2 linked regions of the Cereibacter sphaeroides 2.4.1 genome follow. Each later gene encodes a partner of the first gene's protein in a complex. Links are inferred from orthologs where the notes say so. Each region holds a gene or a part of one and is shown on either strand. Other genes may lie near its edges. The genes, in order: RSP_RS07830 and smc.

Region 1 (6,767 bases):
GACGAGGCGCTGGCGCTCATCGCGCGCTGGACGGCCGCGGGCGAGGCGCGCTCGGTGGGGCTCCTCGGCAATGCGGCCGAGGTCGTCCCCGAGATCCTCGCGCGGATGCGGGCGGGCGGGCCGCGCCCCGACATCGTGACCGACCAGACCTCGGCCCACGATCCGCTCCACGGCTACCTCCCCGCGGGCTGGAGCCTCGGCGACTGGCGGGCCCGGGCCGAAATCGATCCCGCCGCCGTCACGAAGGCCGCCCGCGCCGCGATGCGCACCCATGTCGAGGCGATGGTGGGCTTTCACGATGCGGGCGTGCCGACGCTCGATTACGGCAACAACATCCGCCAGATGGCGCTGGAGGAGGGCTTCGCGCGCGCCTTCGCCTTCCCGGGCTTCGTGCCCGCCTGCATCCGCCCGCTCTTCTGCCGCGGGATCGGCCCCTTCCGCTGGGTCGCCCTCTCGGGCGATCCCGAGGACATCCGCAGGACCGATGCGAAGATGAAGGAGCTCTTCCCCGACAATGCCCATCTCCACCGCTGGCTCGACATGGCGGCCGACCGGATCGCCTTCCAGGGCCTGCCCGCGCGGATCTGCTGGATCGGCCTCGGCGAGCGCCACCTCGCGGGCCTCGCCTTCAACGAGATGGTGCGCCGGGGCGAGCTTGCGGCGCCCGTGGTGATCGGGCGCGACCATCTCGATTCCGGCTCCGTCGCCTCGCCCAACCGCGAAACCGAGGCGATGAAGGACGGATCCGATGCGGTGTCGGACTGGCCGCTCCTGAACGCACTCCTCAACACCGCCTCGGGTGCGACCTGGGTCTCGCTCCATCACGGCGGCGGCGTGGGGATGGGCTTCTCGCAGCATGCGGGCATGGTGATCTGCTGCGACGGCAGCGCGGCCGCCGACCGACGCCTCGCCCGCGTGCTCTGGAACGATCCCGCCACCGGCGTCATGCGCCACGCCGACGCGGGCTACGAGGAGGCGCTCCAATGCGCCCGCACCCACGGCCTCACGCTCCCCTCCATCCCCGCCCCCTGATCCGCCACGGCCCGCCCCCCTCGCCCCTTCATTCTGGCGCAAATATCCTCGGGGGGCGCGGGGGGCAGACAGCCCCCCGTCCGCCATCGGCCCCTCGCGCTTCCCGTCAGAGATGGAGGGGGTTCGACCAGGCCCGCCGCCCGGCCGCATCGCGGATCGTCACCCGCAGGAAGGGGCTCGCCCGGAACCGTTCGATCGGCAGGCGCGCGCGGGTCATCGAGGCGCCGTGAAGCGCGGTCGCGGCCGTGCCCGCCCCCTGCAGCACGATGGCCGTCACCGCCGAACACTCCAGCTCGATCCAGTCGCCCTCCAGCGAGACACGGCGCAGCTCCGGCCCCTGGCTCGCATAGAAATCGCCCCGCTTCAGCGCGGCGAGCAGCGCCTTGGGTTCATTCTCCTCGGCCTTCACCATGACCCAGCCGCCGAAATGGTCGGGCTCGGTGAAATGCGCATCGTCCGTGGCGATCAGCGTGAGCCGCCGCCCCTCGGTCAGCAGGAGGTCGGCCAGCGCGGCGCCGTCCGGGCGTTCGCAGCCCATGGCGCAACCGTGGTTGTAGATCTCGACCGCATGGGCGGCCGAGAGGCTCCGCGCATCGGCCAGCGTCAGACCCGACCATTGCGGATGGGCCACCGCCACGAAGGCGCCCGCCGCCACGGCGCGCGCGGCGAGTGCGGGCCCCGTCTCCTGCCCGGGGCCCGCGCGGAAGTCCGGCACATCGGGCGGGGTGAAATCCTCGGGCAGACCGACGGCCAGGATATGCCAGAGCTCGCCATTCTCCATCGGCCCCGAATGCAGCTCGGCCCCGGGGAGCGTCGTGAAGCCCGGCGCGCGGAAGGGGCGCGTGTCGGTGATCGGATAGCCGTAGCGGCCCACGAAATGATCGGTCAGCGCGAGGAAATCGTAGCCCTCGTCGCGGTAGCGCCGGCAGACCTCGGCGGGCTCGAGACAGCCGTCCGAGCGGGTCGAATGGGTATGGAGGTTCCCGCGCCAGAAGCGGCCGGGAGCGGTGAAGGCAGAGAGCGTCATGGGCGGGTCCTTGGCTGATCGGCCCGAGACTAGCCGGCCGGTGGCTCTCAGGGAATGGCCCACGCCGAGGCCCTTCCTTCATCGCCATCGCGCGCTATGCTGAAACGGGGCTTGCAGAGAGGGCGGCGCATGGAAGGCTTCTCGCGATATGCGATCTACTGGACGCCCGAGGAGGGCCCACTTGCGCAGTTCGGCCGCGGCTGGCTCGGCTGGGATGCGGAGGCGGCCGAGCCCGTGCCCCATCCGGCCGTGGCAGGCCTGCCCCGCGATCTGGCCCTCATCACCCAGGCGCCGCGGAAATACGGGTTGCACGGCACGCTGAAGCCGCCCTTCCGGCTGGCCGAGGGCACGGATGTCACCGATCTCCATGCCGCGGTGCTGGCGCTCTGCCCCTATCTCGCGCCCGTGACGCTGCCGGGTCTCAGGCTCACGCGGATCGGCGGGTTCCTGGCCCTCGTGCCCGCGGGCGAGGAGGAGGCGCTGCAGGCGCTGGCGGGCGAAGTGGTGCGCGCGCTCGACGGCTTCCGTGCGCCGCTGAGCGAGGCCGAGCTCGCGCGGCGGCGCCCCGATCGGCTGACCCCGCGCCAGCGCGGCCATCTGGCCGACTGGGGCTATCCCTATGTCTTCGAGGATTTCCGCTTCCACCTCACGCTCACGGGCGAGTTGCCCGAGGCGGAACTGGCCGAGGTCGAGGCGGTGCTGGGCCACCTGCTGTCGCCGATCCTCGCCGAGCCCCTGCGGGTGGACAGTCTCAGCCTCTGCGCCGAGGCCGCCGACGGCCGCTTCCGCCTGCTCGAACGGCTGCCCCTCGCCCGGTCCTAGCGGCTCAGCAGAGCGCGGTGGGGCGACCGCGGCCGCGCAGGAACCCCGCGGCCACACCGAGCCCGGCATGGAGCCCGGCCAGCGCCAGCGCCGCCAGAAGAGCCTCGCGCGGCCCGAGCGCGCCCAGCCAGATCAGCAGCGGGAAGGTCAGGAGCAGCGCCGTCGCACGCCCCGAGATGCGGCGCAGAAGCCCGGTGCCCGCCGCCCGCAGGGCCTCGGGTCGCCGCGTCAGGTGCCAGTGGAACCAGTCGAACAGCACGCGGTAGAGCGCGGCCCAGAGAAAGGCCGCCGCGGAGACCGCGAGCAGCACCGGCAGCGCCGCACCGCCGCGGGCGTCGAAGGCCAGCGCATAGAGAGGCACGGCGAGGGCAAGCGCCGCGCCTTCGAAGAACAGGGTCTGGAAGAAGCGTCCTGCAAGGGATCGCGTGGACATGGGAAACTCCGAATGACTCGTGCAAAGGATCTGACAAAGGTCTTGGTACAGAGGCGCGAGGCGCCCTGACGACCCCAACGGACCGCAGCCAATCCTTAACACGAAACGCGGCAAAGGGACAGATCGCAGCGCCGAAGTCGGCGGAAACCGGCACCTGCCCCTGCGAACGGCCTCTAGCGGCCCGAGCGCCGGGTGCGCTGCGCGGCCTTCCGGGCGAGCTTGGCCGCCGAGCGCGCCCCGCCGGCCTGAGGCCCTGCCTCCGGCGCCCCGGGGCGCGGCTTGGCGGGCGCGGCCTTGGGCCCCCGGCCGGTGAAAAGGCGCTTCAGCCTGCTGAAGAAACCGCTCGCGATCATGCTCAATCCTCGAAGAGTTCGCTTTGTCCTGTCACCGGCTCATCCTCGTCCGGTGTTTTCGTGCTGCCCGGCAGCGGGCGGTTGTCGAGCAGACCCGCCGCGCGCAACTCCTTGATCCCCGGCAGGTCGCGCGCCGACTCGAGCCCGAAATGGTCGAGGAAACTCTCGGTCACGACGAAGGTCACGGGGCGGCCGGGCGTCATCCGCCGGCGGCCGAAACGGATCCATTCCAGCTCGAGAAGCTGGTCGATGGTGCCCCGGCTCACGGCCACGCCGCGGATCTCCTCGATCTCGGCGCGGGTGACGGGCTGATGATAGGCGACGATGGCCAGCGTCTCGATGGCCGCGCGCGAGAGCTTCTTCTGCTCGACCGTCTCCTTGCGCATGAGAAAGCCCAGATCGGCCGCCGTGCGGAAGGCCCAGGCGTCACCCACGCGCGCGAGCTGCACGCCGCGCCCCTCGTAGCGGCGGCGCAGATGGGTCAGCGCCTCGGCCGGATCGCAGCCATGCGGCAAGCGCGCCTGAAGCTCGGCCACCGTCACCGGATCGGCGGAGGCGAACAGGATCGCCTCGACCATCCGCTCCTGCTCGGCCATCACCGGCGCCTCGAACAGGCTCTTTTCCGGCCTCTCGTTCATGCCCCCTCCCTGCGGCGGATCAGGATCGGCGCGAAGGTCTCGCCCTGCCGCAGCTCGATCTGCCCGCGCTTCGTCATTTCCAGCACGGCGGCGAAATGGGCGGCGGTGGCCGAGCGGCGGCGCATCGGATGGCCGTCCCAGCCCTCGGGCAGGTAGCTCGTGAGTTCGGCCCAGTCGCCGAACCAGCCCAGCATCCCCCGCATCCGGTCGAGCGCCTGCTCCATGGTGAAGACATGGTGCCGGTCCATGACGAAGGGCCGGAACTCGTCCTTGGTGCGGATACGGGCATAGGCCCGCATGAGATCGATCAATGTGGCGGTGTAGGTCACCTTGCGGTGCCGCGTCACATCCTCGGGCAGCCCGCGCGGAAAGAAGTCGCGCCCCTTCTGGTCGCGCGCCATCAGCCGGGCGGCGGCATCCCGCATGGCCTCCAGCCGCTCGAGCTGGAAGGCCAGATGCGCGGCGAGTTCCTCGGCCGACGGACCTTCCTCGGTCGGGTCCGGCGGCAGCAGAAGCCGGCTTTTCAGATAGGCGAGCCAGGCCGCCATCACCAGATAATCGGCCGCCAGTTCGATCCGCAACTGCTTGGCGTGATTGACGAAAAGCAGATATTGCTCGGAGAGCTTCAGCACCGAGATGCGCCGCAGGTCGACCTTCTGCGTGCGCGAGAGCGTGAGCAGAAGGTCGAGCGGCCCCTCGAAGCCCTCGACATCCACGATCAGCGCCTCGGCCGCCAGACGGTCCGCGACGCTGAGGACCGAAGTCTCTTCCCAAACGTCAGCCATGTCCATGCCCGCCCAGAAGGACGGAATGTTCGGCCTCGAGCGCCCGGCTGTCAACCGGCTCGGGCGGCCTGCGGCGGGCCAGCGCCGCTGCGGCGCGCTCCAGCGCCTCGGGCCCCATCGCGCCCGCGGCGGCGGCCACGGCCTCCATCTCGGCCAGTTCGCCGTTGCAATGGAGCGCCAGATCGCAGCCGGCCGCGATGGCCGCCCCCGCCCGCGCGCCGATCCCGCCCGAGAGGGCCTGCATCGACAGATCGTCCGTCATGAGGAGGCCCGAAAAGCCGATCTCGTCGCGGATGACGCCGACCATGGGCCCCGAGAGGGTCGCAGGCTGCGCATCATAGGCCGAAAAGACCACATGACCCGTCATGGCCAAGGGCAGATCCGCGAGCGCCCGGAAGGCCGCGAAGTCGGTGGCGGCCAGCTCCTCGCGGCTGGCGGTTACCGTGGGCAGGTCGTGGTGCGTGTCGGCCGCGGCCCGTCCGTGGCCCGGCAGATGCTTCATCACCGGCAGGACCCCGCCCGCCAGATGCGCCTCGGCCGCCGCGCGGGCAAGCTCCGCCACGCGCGCCGCCTCGTCGGCGAGGCAGCGGTTGGCGAGAAACGGATGGGTCGCCGCGGTGCGGATGTCGGCCACGGGCGCGCAGTTGCCGTCGATGCCCACCGCCCGCAGGTCCTCGGCGATGAGCCGGTAGCGCAGCCAGAGCATCCGGGCCGCCCGGTCCCCGGCGCGCTCCACCGCCTCGAGGGGCGGCAGCCACTCGCGCCAGTGCGGCGCGCGGAGACGCTGGACGCGGCCGCCTTCCTGATCGACGAAGATGGGCGCGTCGCGCCCCACGGTGGAACGCAGTTCCTGCGTCAGGGCAAAGACTTGCGCGGGGTTGTCGATGTTGCGCGCGAAGAGGATGAAGCCGAAGGGGTCGGCCTCGCGGAAGAACTGCCGCTCGGCATCCGTGAGGACCGGGCCGGAGCAGCCGAAAATCGCGGCCGTCCGGCCAGCCTCGCTCATCTCAGGGCGACCGGGATGCAGGCGGTGTCCTCGGCCAGAAGCGCCGAGCAGAAGCGCCGCGCTTCGCCCTCGTCGGCAAAGCCCGAGGCGCGCAGCCGGTAGAAGGTGCGCCCGCCGCTCTGCGCGGTCTGCACGACGCGGCTCTTTTCGGTCAGGAGCGTGCCGAAGCGGCCGGCGAGCCGGTCCCATTCCCGTCGCGCCGAGGCGGCATCGTCGAAGGCACCGAGCTGCACGAGGCGCGTGCCCGCAGGCAGAGTGGCCGCATCGACCTCGGTCACGGCCGCAGCGGTCACGGCGGCTCCGGCCGCGGCCGGAGCGGCTTCCGCGGTGCGTTGGGCACGGGCGGGCCGCGGCGGCGGCACGGGCGAGCGCGTCACGGCCCCGGGCGGCGGCGGATCGGCCAGCACCTCGTTGGCTTCGGGCTCTGCGGCCTCGGGCTCGACCGTGCCCGCAATGGCCTCGGCTAGCGCGAGCTTCGTGGCGTCAGCGTCGATGGCGGGCAGCTGCTCCTCGGCCACCGCAGAGGCGGACCCCTCATCCTCGATCGGCGCGCTCTCGGGCAGCTCCTCCGTCGTGGCGGCGAGGCTTTCGGTCTCCGACGCCCCCTGTTCGGGCGCGGCCCCCGGCTGCTCGAGTCCCGGCCCGTCCTCGAGCGCGAGCTCGACGGGCTT
Region 2 (9,911 bases), 1.0 Mb from region 1 along the record:
TGCCGGTGCCTGAAAAATCCACCCACGACAGATAGGTGGCTTCCAGCTTCATCGAGCGCAGGCCCGGGATCGCGTCGATCCGCGAGTCGAACAGCGTCCGGTTGCCGTCGAGATAGGCCATCAGCCCGTCGACCCAGTCCGCGCCCTCGGGCGAATAGCCCGCCGTCACCATGAAGAGGCCGAAGGAGTTGGGCGAGATCCCGAGCGCCGCCATCCGCGCGGCGAAGCTGGCCCGCAGCGCCGGATTGGGGATGATGACATTGCCGCAATGGGCGCCCGCGATGTTGAAGGTCTTGGTGCCCGCGGTCAGCATCACCAGCCGGTTCAGGATCTCGGGCGCGGCGAGCGGCATCACCGTGTGGCGCTGGCCCGGATAGACGAGGTCGTGGTGGATCTCGTCCGACACGAGGATCAGGTCGTGGCGCACGCAGAAATCGGCCACCTGACGCAGCTCGTCCACGCTCCAGACCCGTCCGCCCGGATTGTGCGGCGAGCAGAGGATCAGCATCCGCTCGCGCCCGGAAAGCTGGGCCTCCCAAGCCTCGAAGTCCATGACATAGCGGCCGTCTTCCTGGGCCAGGCGGCATTCCACCACCTCGCGTCCGGCGGCCCGGATCACCCGCGCGAAGGCGTGGTAGACCGGCGTCATGAGCATCACCCCGTCGCCCGGCTGCGTGAAGGCATCGACGCAGAGCGCGGTGCCGTTCACCAGCCCATGCACGGTGAAAATCCATTCCGGAGAAACGTCCCAGCCGTGCCGGTGCTCCATCCACCAGCGGATCGCGCCGAGATAGGCGCGGTCGTCGCCGAAATAGCCGTAGAGCCCGTGCGCGGTCATGCCCTCGAGCGCCTTCTGGATCGCCGCCGGCGGGCGAAACTCCATGTCGGCCACCCACATGGCGATGCCGGTGTCGGCCGGCACGCCGTAGAGGGTCTCCATCATGTCCCACTTCACCGAGTGGGAGCCGCGGCGGTCGATGCGCTCGTCGAAGTTCATGGTCGCTCCTGTTTGCGCGCGAGCGTAGCGGACGCTCCGGCAGGTGCAAGGGTGGCGCGCCCGCCGCGTGCGAAGGCGTGCCGCAGCCCGCACGCGCCCGGACCATTGCGCGAAGACCCGGCAGGTCGTAAATCACGGCCATGATACGCCCCATCCTGATCCACCCGGACCCGCGCCTGAAGAAGATCTGCGACCCTGTCGGCCAGATCACCGACGACCTGCGCCGTCTGGCCGATGACATGCTGGCCACGATGTATGACGCGCCGGGGATCGGCCTCGCCGCGCCGCAGGTGGGGGTGGTGCGGCGGCTGATCGTGCTCGACTGCAACAAGGAGAGCGACGGTGCCCGGCGCCCGGTCGCCATGGTCAATCCCGAGGTCGTGTGGCGCTCGGAGGATGTCTCGACCTACGAGGAAGGCTGCCTCTCGCTGCCCAACGTCTTCGCCGACGTGGAGCGCCCGGCCGAGGTGAAGGTCCGCTGGACCGGCCTCGACGGCCGCGAGGAGGAGGAGCAGTTCGCCGGCCTCTGGGCCACCTGCGTGCAGCACGAGATCGACCATCTCGACGGCAAGCTCTTCATCGACTACCTGCGCCCGCTCAAGCGGCAGATGATCACGCGCAAGATGGAGAAGTTCAAGCGCGCCCAGGCTTCGGGCATGGTGCAGAAGGCCTGATGGCGGTCCTGCCGATCCTGCGCTGGCCCGACCCGCGTCTGTCGCAGGCCTGCGCGCCGGCCGAGCCCGGCCCCGCGCTCGAGGCGCTGGCCTCGGACATGCTGGCCACCATGTACCACGCGGAGGGCCGTGGCCTCGCCGCGCCACAGGTGGGCCGCATGGTCCGGCTCTTCGTGATGGACACGCTCTGGAAGGAGGCTCCGGCCGCGCCGCAGGTCTTCGTCAATCCCCAGATCCTCTGGATGGCCGAGGCGCGGGTGGAGGGCCCCGAGGGCTGCCTCTCGATCCCCGGCGCCCGCCCCCTCGTGGCCCGCGCGCCCGAGATCCGGCTGCGCTGGACAAGCCTCTTCGGTGCCGAGCAGGAGGCGCACCTGACCGGCATCGAGGCCATCTGCGCCCAGCACGAGATCGACCATCTGGACGGGATCGTGACCCTCGACCGCCTGTCGCCCGCCGCGCGCGACGAGGCCCTGCGGGAGATGGAGACATGATCCGCCCCTTCGTGATGTATCCCGACAAGCGGCTGAAGACCGTGGCCACCCCCGTCGAAGCGGTGACGGACGAGATCCGCGCCATCTGGACCGACATGATCGAGACGATGGATGCGATGCCGGGCTACGGGCTGGCCGCGCCGCAGATCGGCGTGATGCTGCGCCTTGCGGTGGTGGATTGCTCGGAGAACCGCGGCAAGGCCATCCGGCTCGCCAACCCCGAGATCCTCCATGCCTCGGGGCAGTTCCGCGAGCATGAGGAGGGCAGCCCCAACCTGCCCGGCGCCAGCGCCGTCATCTCGCGGCCCCGGGCGGTCACGGTGCGCTTCCTGAATGAGGCGGGCGAGATCGAGGAGCGCGATTTCGTCGACATCTGGGCCACCTCGGTCCAGCATCAGATCGACCATCTGAACGGCAGGCTCTATATCGACCGCCTCTCGCCCCTGAAGCGCAAGATGGTGGTGGCGAAGTCCGAGAAATACCTGCGCCGGGTGGGCTGAGCCATGCGCCTGATCTTCATGGGCTCGCCCGACTTCTCCGTCCCGGTGCTCGAGGCGCTCCATGCGCATCACGAGGTGGTCTGCGTCTATTGCCAGCCGCCCCGCCCCGCGGGCCGCGGCAAGAAGGACCGCCCCACCCCGGTGCAGACCCGCGCCGAGGAGCTTGGCCTGCCGGTCCGCCATCCGACCTCGCTGCGCACGCCCGAGGCGCAGGCCGAGTTCGCGGCGCTCGGGGCCGAGGCGGCGGTGGTCGTGGCCTACGGCCTCATCCTGCCCCAGCCGATCCTCGATGCGCCCGAGCGGGGCTGCCTCAACATCCATGCCTCGCTCCTGCCGCGCTGGCGCGGGGCGGCCCCGATCCACCGGGCGATCCTCGCAGGCGATGAGGAGACCGGGATCTGCATCATGCAGATGGAGGCCGGTCTCGACACCGGCCCCGTGCTGATGTGCGAAAAGACCCATATCGGCCCCGAGGAGACGGTGCAGGATCTGCATGACCGGCTGTCCGACATGGGGGCGCGGCTGATCCTCGGCGCGCTCGGGGCGCTCGACGATCTGGTGCCCTGCCCGCAGCCCGACGCGGGCGTGACCTATGCCGAAAAGATCGCCAAGGCCGAGGCCGGGATCGACTGGACCCGCCCCGCCACCGAGATCGACCGGCAGATCCGCGGCCTCTCGCCCTTCCCCGGCGCCTGGACGCTGCTGAACGGCGAGCGGGTGAAGCTGCTGCGCTGCCGGCTGGCCGAGGGCCACGGCGCCCCCGGCGCGGTGCTGGGCGGGCTCACCATCGCCTGCGGCACCGGCGCGGTCGAGATCACGCTCGCGCAGCGCGAGGGCAAGCGGCCGATGGAGCCGGAGGAGTTCCTGAGGGGCTTCCCGCTGCCCGAGGGCAGCCGCGCCCACACGTCCTGAGCCTCACACCCGCGCGGCGCGAGCCCTGGCCTGATCTTTCTCCGCGCGGTCCCGCGAAGCGCCTCTGCCGTCCCCCGAGCCTGCCAAGAGACTCAGGCCACCAGCGCCTCGGCCCGCTTGAGATCGACCGAAACGAGCTGGCTCACCCCCTGCTCGGCCATGGTCACGCCGAACAGCCGGTCCATCCGCGCCATCGTCACCGCATGGTGGGTGATGATGAGAAAGCGCGTCTCGGTGCGCCGGGTCATCTCGTCCAGCAGGTCGCAGAAGCGGGTGACGTTCGCATCGTCGAGCGGCGCATCCACCTCGTCGAGCACGCAGATCGGCGCGGGGTTCGCGAGGAAGACCGCGAAGATCAGCGCCAGCGCCGTCAGCGTCTGCTCGCCCCCCGAGAGCAGCGAGAGCGTCGAGAGCTTCTTGCCCGGCGGCTGGCACATGATCTCGAGCCCCGCTTCCAGCGGATCGTCGCTCTCGACCATCACGAGCCGCGCCTCGCCGCCGCCGAAGAGATGAGTGAAGAGCGTGCCGAAGCTCGCATTCACCTGCTCGAAGGCGGTCAGAAGCCGCTCGCGCCCCTCGCGGTTCAGGCCCTGGATGCCCGCGCGCAGCTTCTTGACCGCCTCTTCGAGGTCGGTCTTCTCGGCCTTCAGCGTGTCATGCTCGGTCTGGACCGCCTGCGCATCCTCCTCGGCGCGCAGGTTCACCGCCCCCAGCGCCTCGCGCTGCCGCTTGAGCCGCCCGACATCGGTCTCGAGCGCCTCGACCGTGGGGATCCGCTCGGGATCGACCGCCAGCGCCTCGAGCAACTGCTGCGGTGTCCGCTCCGTCTCCTCGCGGATCCGCTCGGCCGCCAGCTGCAGCGCCTCGGTCGCGGCATCGGCGCGGGCCTCGGCCCGGGCGCGCGCCTCGCGGCTCTCGCCCGCCTGACGCTCGGCCTCGCGCTCGGCCTCCTGCGCGGCGCGGAGCGCCGCCTCGGCCGAGGCCAGCGCATCGGAGGCGCGGGCGCGGCGCTCCTCGGCGGCCTCGATCGCTTCTGCCAGCTCCTCCCGGCGGGCGGCGATCTCCTCGGGCGCCTCGGCGGCCTCGCGCAGCGCCTCCTCGGTCTCGGCCTTGCGCTCGGCCAGTTCGGCGCTGCGCTTCTCGGCGGTCTCCAGCCGGTGCTTCCAGCCCGAAAGGTCCTTCGTCACCTCCTGCCGCCGCTTGACCCGCGCCTCGCCCTCGCGGCGCAGCTCGTCATGCAGCGAGCGGCGCGACATCATCGCGATGCGCGCGGCCTCGACCGCCATCTTCAGATCCTCGAGCCCCGCGCGCGCCGCCTCGAGATCCGGCAGCGCCGAGGCCACGCCTTCCGCCTCGCGCAGCCGCGCGCGGGCCTCCATCGCCTCGTCCTCGTAGCGCTTCACCGCGAGCCGCGCCGATTCGAGCTTGCCGCCCGAGATCGAACGGTCCGCCTCGGCGCGGGCCGCCGCACGGCTCGCCTCGGTCACGCGCGCATCGGCGGCGCGGCGGGCCTCGCGGGCCTCCTGATCGGCGCGGGTGAGCTGCGCGAGCCGGGCCTGCAGCGCCTCGTGCGCCTGCCTTGCCCCCTCGGCGCGGGCCGCCACCTCCTCGAGATCGCGCTTCAGCGCCACCAGCCGGTTCAGCTGCTTCAGCCGCAGCGCCGCGGCCGAGGGCGCATCCTCGGCACCCGCGCGGAACCCGTCCCAGCGCCACAGATCGCCCGCAAGGCTCACCAGCCGCTGCCCCGGTTGCAGCAGCGGCTGAAGCGCGGCCCCCGCCTCGCGGCCGACGAGGCCGATCTGGCCGATCCGGCGGCGCAGCACCTCGGGCACGCCCACATGCGGCGCCAGCGGCTCGGCGCCCGCCGGCAGCGGGGCCGTCTCGTCATAATCGGGCAGCGCGGCCCAGCCGGAGGGCGCGTCCGCCGCCACCTCGGGCGCGCGCAGATCGTCGGACAGCGCGGCGCCGAGGGCCGCCTCGAAGCCCGGCTCGACCTGAATGCGGTCGAGAAGCTGGCTACCCGCCTGCGCCTCGCGGTCGACGAGCCGCGCCAGCGCCGCCACCTCGGCCCGCAGCGCATTGGCCTCGCCCTCGGCGGCCGACCGCTGCGCCCGCGCCTCCGCCTCGCGCGACTGCGCCTCGGCCCGCGCCTCGTCGGCCTGCACCAGCGCCTCCTCGGCGGCCTCGGCGCGCTCCTGCGCCTCTTCCTGCGCCGCCGCCGCCTCTTCCCAGGTCTCGGCCGCCCGCTCCTGCGCCTCGGCCGCGGCCTCGACCGTTTCGCGCGCCCGCGCCGCCTCGGCCTCGGATCTGGCCAGCGTTGTACGGCTGTCAACCAGCATCCGCTGCGCCGACTGGTGGCGCGCCGAGAGCCGCGCGGCATCCTCGGTGCGCTCGGACAGGATCTCCTCGCGCTCGCCGAGCGCCGCCCCCGCCTCGCGCGCCGCCTCGGCCGCCTCGGCCAGCCGCTCCTCGTGGCCCTCGTGCGCGGTCTCGAGCGCCTCGCGCTCCCATTCCAGCCGCCCGATGGTCTCGGCCGCATCGCGGTTGAGCCCTGCCTCGCGCTCGATGTCGCGGCCGAGCTGGTCCACCCGCGACACGAGCGTGGCGATGGTGGCCCGCGCGCGATCCTCCTCGGCGGCCAGCGCGTCGCGCTCGACCGTCAGCCGTTGCAGCACGGCGCCGGCGATGGCCTCCTCCTCGCGCTTCGGCGGCAGCGTCGCCTCGGCCTCGGCACGGGCAGCGGCGGCCTTGCGCGCCACGGCCTCGGCCTGCCCCGCCGCCGTCATCCGCTCGCGCAGGAGCGCGAGCGCCTCGGTCCGCGCGACATCCGCCTCGCGCCAGCGGCGATAGAGGAGCGACCCCTCGGCCCGCCGCAGCTCCTCGCCGATCTCGCGGTAGCGGGCCGCCTGTTTGGCCTGCCGCGCCAGCGTGGAAAGCTGCTGCGCCAGCTGGTCGAGCACATCCTCGACCCGCGCGAGGTTCTGCTCGGTGGCCGCCAGCCGCAGCTCGGCCTCGTGCCGGCGCTGGTAGAGGCCCGAGATGCCCGCGGCCTCTTCGAGGATCCGCCGCCGCGCCTTGGGCTTGGCGTTGATGAGCTCGGAAATCTGCCCCTGCCGCACCAGCGCGGGCGAATGGGCCCCCGTCGAGGCATCGGCGAACAGCATCTGGATGTCGCGCGCCCGCACATCCCTGGTGTTGGCCTTGTAGGCCGAGCCCGCGTCCCGGGTGATCCGGCGCACGATCTCGATCGTGTCGGCATCGTTGAAGCCCGCGGGCGCCAGCCGGTCGGCATTGTCGAGGACGAGCGCCACCTCGGCGAAGTTGCGCGCGGGCCGCGTGGCCGCCCCGGCGAAGATCACATCCTCCATCCCCGCCCCGCGCATGGCGGTGGGCCGGTTCTCGCCCATCACCCAGCGCAGCGCCTCGAGCAGGTTCGACTTGCCGCAGCCGTTCGGCCCCACGACACCCGTCAGCCCCTCGTGGATCACCAGATCGGTGGGGTCCACGAAGCTCTTGAAGCCGTTCAGTCTGAGGCGGGTGAACCGCAAGGCCGGATCCTTCTGATTCCCGATCGGGTCCGCATGGTCCGGTCTGGGGCGGCCCAAGTCAACCGGAGCCCCCTTGATCTGGCGGCATACGGCCGGTTATCCCCAAGATGTTGCAGCTCTCGGCAGGAAGGTGCGCCATGATCCCCCGCAAGGCCCGTGAGGCAGAGGACTGGGAGGCGATCCGCGGGCTGATCCTTCGCGCCTTCGCCTTCATGGAGGGGCGGATCGACCCGCCCTCCTCGGCCCACCGGCTGACGCCCGAGGCCATCGCCCGGCAGGCGCGCGAAGCCGAGGTCTGGCTGATGGGCGATCCGGCCGTGGCCTGCCTGTTCCTGACGCCCCTGCCGCAGGCGCTCTACCTCGGCAAGATGGCGGTCGAGCCCGCGCTGCAGGGGCAGGGCCTCGGGCGCGTGCTGATGGCCTTGGCCGAGGACCGGGCGCGGGCGCTGGGGCTGCCTGCGCTCGAACTCGAGACGCGGATCGAGCTGGTCGAGAATCAGGCGGCCTTCCGCGCCATGGGCTTCACGCAGGTTGCGGCCAAAGCCCATCCGGGCTTCGACCGGCCGACCTCGCTCACCTTCCGGCGCGCGCTCGGGCCCGCACCTGCTCGCGCCAGAGGGTGAAGAGCCCGGCCGAGACCACCACGCAGGCGCCGAGGACGACATTCCACCCCGGCCGCTCGTCGAAGACGAAGAAGCCGAGCATCGCCGCGAAGGGCAGTTGCAGATAGGCGAAGGGCTGCACCGCGCTCGCCTCGGCCACCTCATAGGCGCGGATCAGGCACCAATGCCCCAGCGCCGCCGTACAGCAGAGCGCCGCCATCCAGAACCAGTCGCCCGGCGCCATCGGCTCCCAGTGCCAGAGGCCCACGGCGGTCATGGCGACGGCGCCGACCGTGCCCGTCCAGAAGAAGCTGACGGCCGCCGAGTCGCCCCGCGCCACATAGCGCGTGAGCAGCGCATAGGTCGCAAAGAGCGTCGCCGCCGCGAGCGGCACCAGCGCCCAGGGCGAGAAGACCGCAAGGCCCGGCTGCAGGATGATGAGGATGCCCACGAAGCCCGCGCCGATGGCGAGCCAGCGCCGCCAGCCCACCGTCTCGCCCAGAACCGGCCCCGAGAGGGCCGCCACCAGCAGCGGATAGCAGATGAAGACCGCGTGGCTGGCCACGAGGCCCAGCTTCACGAACCCCACCACCATGACGCAGACCTCGGCCGCGAGCAGAAGTCCGCGCAGGACCTGCAGGACGGGAAAGCGCGAGCGGATCGCCGGGGCGAGGCCGCCCGCCTGCCGCGCGGCCACCGCGATCACGAAGGCCGCGAAGAACCAGTAGCGGATCATCACCACCATGAGGACGCTGTAATGCTCGGCGAGATGGCGCGAGATGCCGTCCTGCAGCGCGAAGATGCAGGTGGTGAGCACCATGAGCCCGATGCCCAGCCGCGTATTCTGTTCGGTCATCTGCCGAGGACTCCGGTCGTCATATGTCGCTTGCGCCCGTGGCCGGGCTGGCGCGTGACGGTGAAGCCCGCCTCCGCCAGCGCCCGCCGCACATGGCCCGCCGCCGTATAGGTGGCGAAGGTGCCGTCGGGGGCGGTGTGGCGGCCCACCTCGGCCATCAGCGCCTCCGACCAGAGCTCGGGGTTCTTCGCGGGCGAGAAACCGTCGAGGAACCAGGCGTCGGCCCGGCCCTCCCACCGCGGCAGGAGATCCCGCGCGTCGCCGATCCGCACCTCGACCTCCATCCCGTCGAGCTCGAAGCGCCTCTGGCCCGCCTCCCACGCCGTGAGGAAGGGGTCGGCCACCGCCCGGGCCTCGGGAAAGGCCGAGAGGGCGCGGGCGATGTCGGGGGCGGCCAGCGGGAAGGCCTCGAACGAGAGGTAGGACAGCCGCCCCGGCCGCCCCGCCGCGCGCCAGCCGATCAGCGTGGCCAGCATGTTGAGCCCGGTGCCGAAGCCCAGCTCGGCGATGGCGAAGCCGTCGCGGAACCGCTCCGGCAGGCGGTTGCCGGCCAGAAAGACATGGCGGGTCTCGGCCAGCCCGTCGGCCAGCGAGAAATAGGGATCGTCGAACCGGGTCGAGACCGGGATGGCCCCTTCGCGCCAGTCGAGATCGGGCGCTGCATTTCGCGAAGCGCGAATGGCAGGGGCGTTTTCCGCCCCCTCTGCGCCGGCAATCCGGGGGGCCGTCTCCGGGGCGCCCGGTGGCGCGGGCTCCTGCGCGGACGCGACATCCGCGCTCTGGCCTGTGGCTGGCATCTGTCCTAAGCCTGCTGTCTTCGAAAGTGCGGACATTGGGCGAGGACGGGGAAAATGGCAACGCCGGATCTGACAATTCGCGGCGGCGGGATCTTCGGGCTCGCGGTGGCCTGGGCGGCGGTGCGGCGCGGCGCGAAGGTGCGCCTGATCGAGAGCGCGCGGATCGGCGCGGGCTCCTCGGGCGGCGTCGTGGGGGCGCTCTCGCCGCATGTGCCCGAACAATGGAACGAGAAGAAGGCCTTCCAGTTCGAGAGCCTCGCCATGGGCGAGGCATGGTGGGCGGCGGTGGCCGACGCCTCCGGCCTGCCCACGGGCTACGATCGGTTGGGCCGGTTCCAGCCGCTCGCCGATGCGCGCGCCGTCGACCATGCCCGCGCCCGCGCCGAGGAGGCCCGGACCCTCTGGCAGGGCCGCTTCTCGTGGGAGGTGGTGCCGGCCGGCGGAGACTTCATGCCCGAAAGCCCCACGGGCCTCGTGATCCACGACACGCTGACCGCGCGGCTGAACCCGCGGCTGGCGGTGCCCGCGCTGGTG

What was found.
Region 2: the proteins of RSP_RS07830 (region 1) and smc are in contact, whole or in part, in a crystal structure (PDB 3ZGX), measured with the Bacillus subtilis proteins. The link is inferred for Cereibacter sphaeroides 2.4.1 from one-to-one orthologs.

What each region holds. Positions count from the first base shown.
Region 1 is NC_007493.2:1,615,341-1,622,107, forward strand. Bases 3,197-6,195 are described here. They hold RSP_RS07830 (segregation and condensation protein A), read right to left. Parts: upstream 5,091-6,195; coding sequence 4,302-5,090; downstream 3,197-4,301. Other genes in these bases: RSP_RS07815 (chlorhexidine efflux transporter), read right to left, coding at 3,197-3,314; scpB (SMC-Scp complex subunit ScpB), read right to left, coding at 3,670-4,305; RSP_RS07835 (glycoside hydrolase family 3 N-terminal domain-containing protein), read right to left, coding at 5,083-6,096; RSP_RS07840 (SPOR domain-containing protein), read right to left, coding at 6,093-6,195. Outside these bases: hutU (urocanate hydratase), read left to right, coding at 1-1,032; RSP_RS07805 (PHP domain-containing protein), read right to left, coding at 1,139-2,059; RSP_RS07810 (DUF1045 domain-containing protein), read left to right, coding at 2,189-2,881; more of RSP_RS07815, read right to left, coding at 2,886-3,196; more of RSP_RS07840, read right to left, coding at 6,196-6,767. UniProt on the Bacillus subtilis protein: Participates in chromosomal partition during cell division. May act via the formation of a condensin-like complex containing Smc and ScpB that pull DNA away from mid-cell into both cell halves.
Region 2 is NC_007493.2:2,619,450-2,629,360, forward strand. What follows is about bases 3,467-7,461. They hold smc (chromosome segregation protein SMC), read right to left. Parts: upstream 7,123-7,461; coding sequence 3,667-7,122; downstream 3,467-3,666. Other genes in these bases: fmt (methionyl-tRNA formyltransferase), read left to right, coding at 3,467-3,574; RSP_RS12745 (GNAT family N-acetyltransferase), read left to right, coding at 7,260-7,461. In the rest of the region: RSP_RS12715 (MalY/PatB family protein), read right to left, coding at 1-997; def (peptide deformylase), read left to right, coding at 1,138-1,671; def (peptide deformylase), read left to right, coding at 1,671-2,162; def (peptide deformylase), read left to right, coding at 2,159-2,662; more of fmt, read left to right, coding at 2,666-3,466; more of RSP_RS12745, read left to right, coding at 7,462-7,745; RSP_RS12750 (DMT family transporter), read right to left, coding at 7,696-8,580; tRNA (5-methylaminomethyl-2-thiouridine)(34)-methyltransferase MnmD, read right to left, coding at 8,577-9,377; RSP_RS12760 (NAD(P)/FAD-dependent oxidoreductase), read left to right, coding at 9,432-9,911. UniProt on the Bacillus subtilis protein: Required for chromosome condensation and partitioning.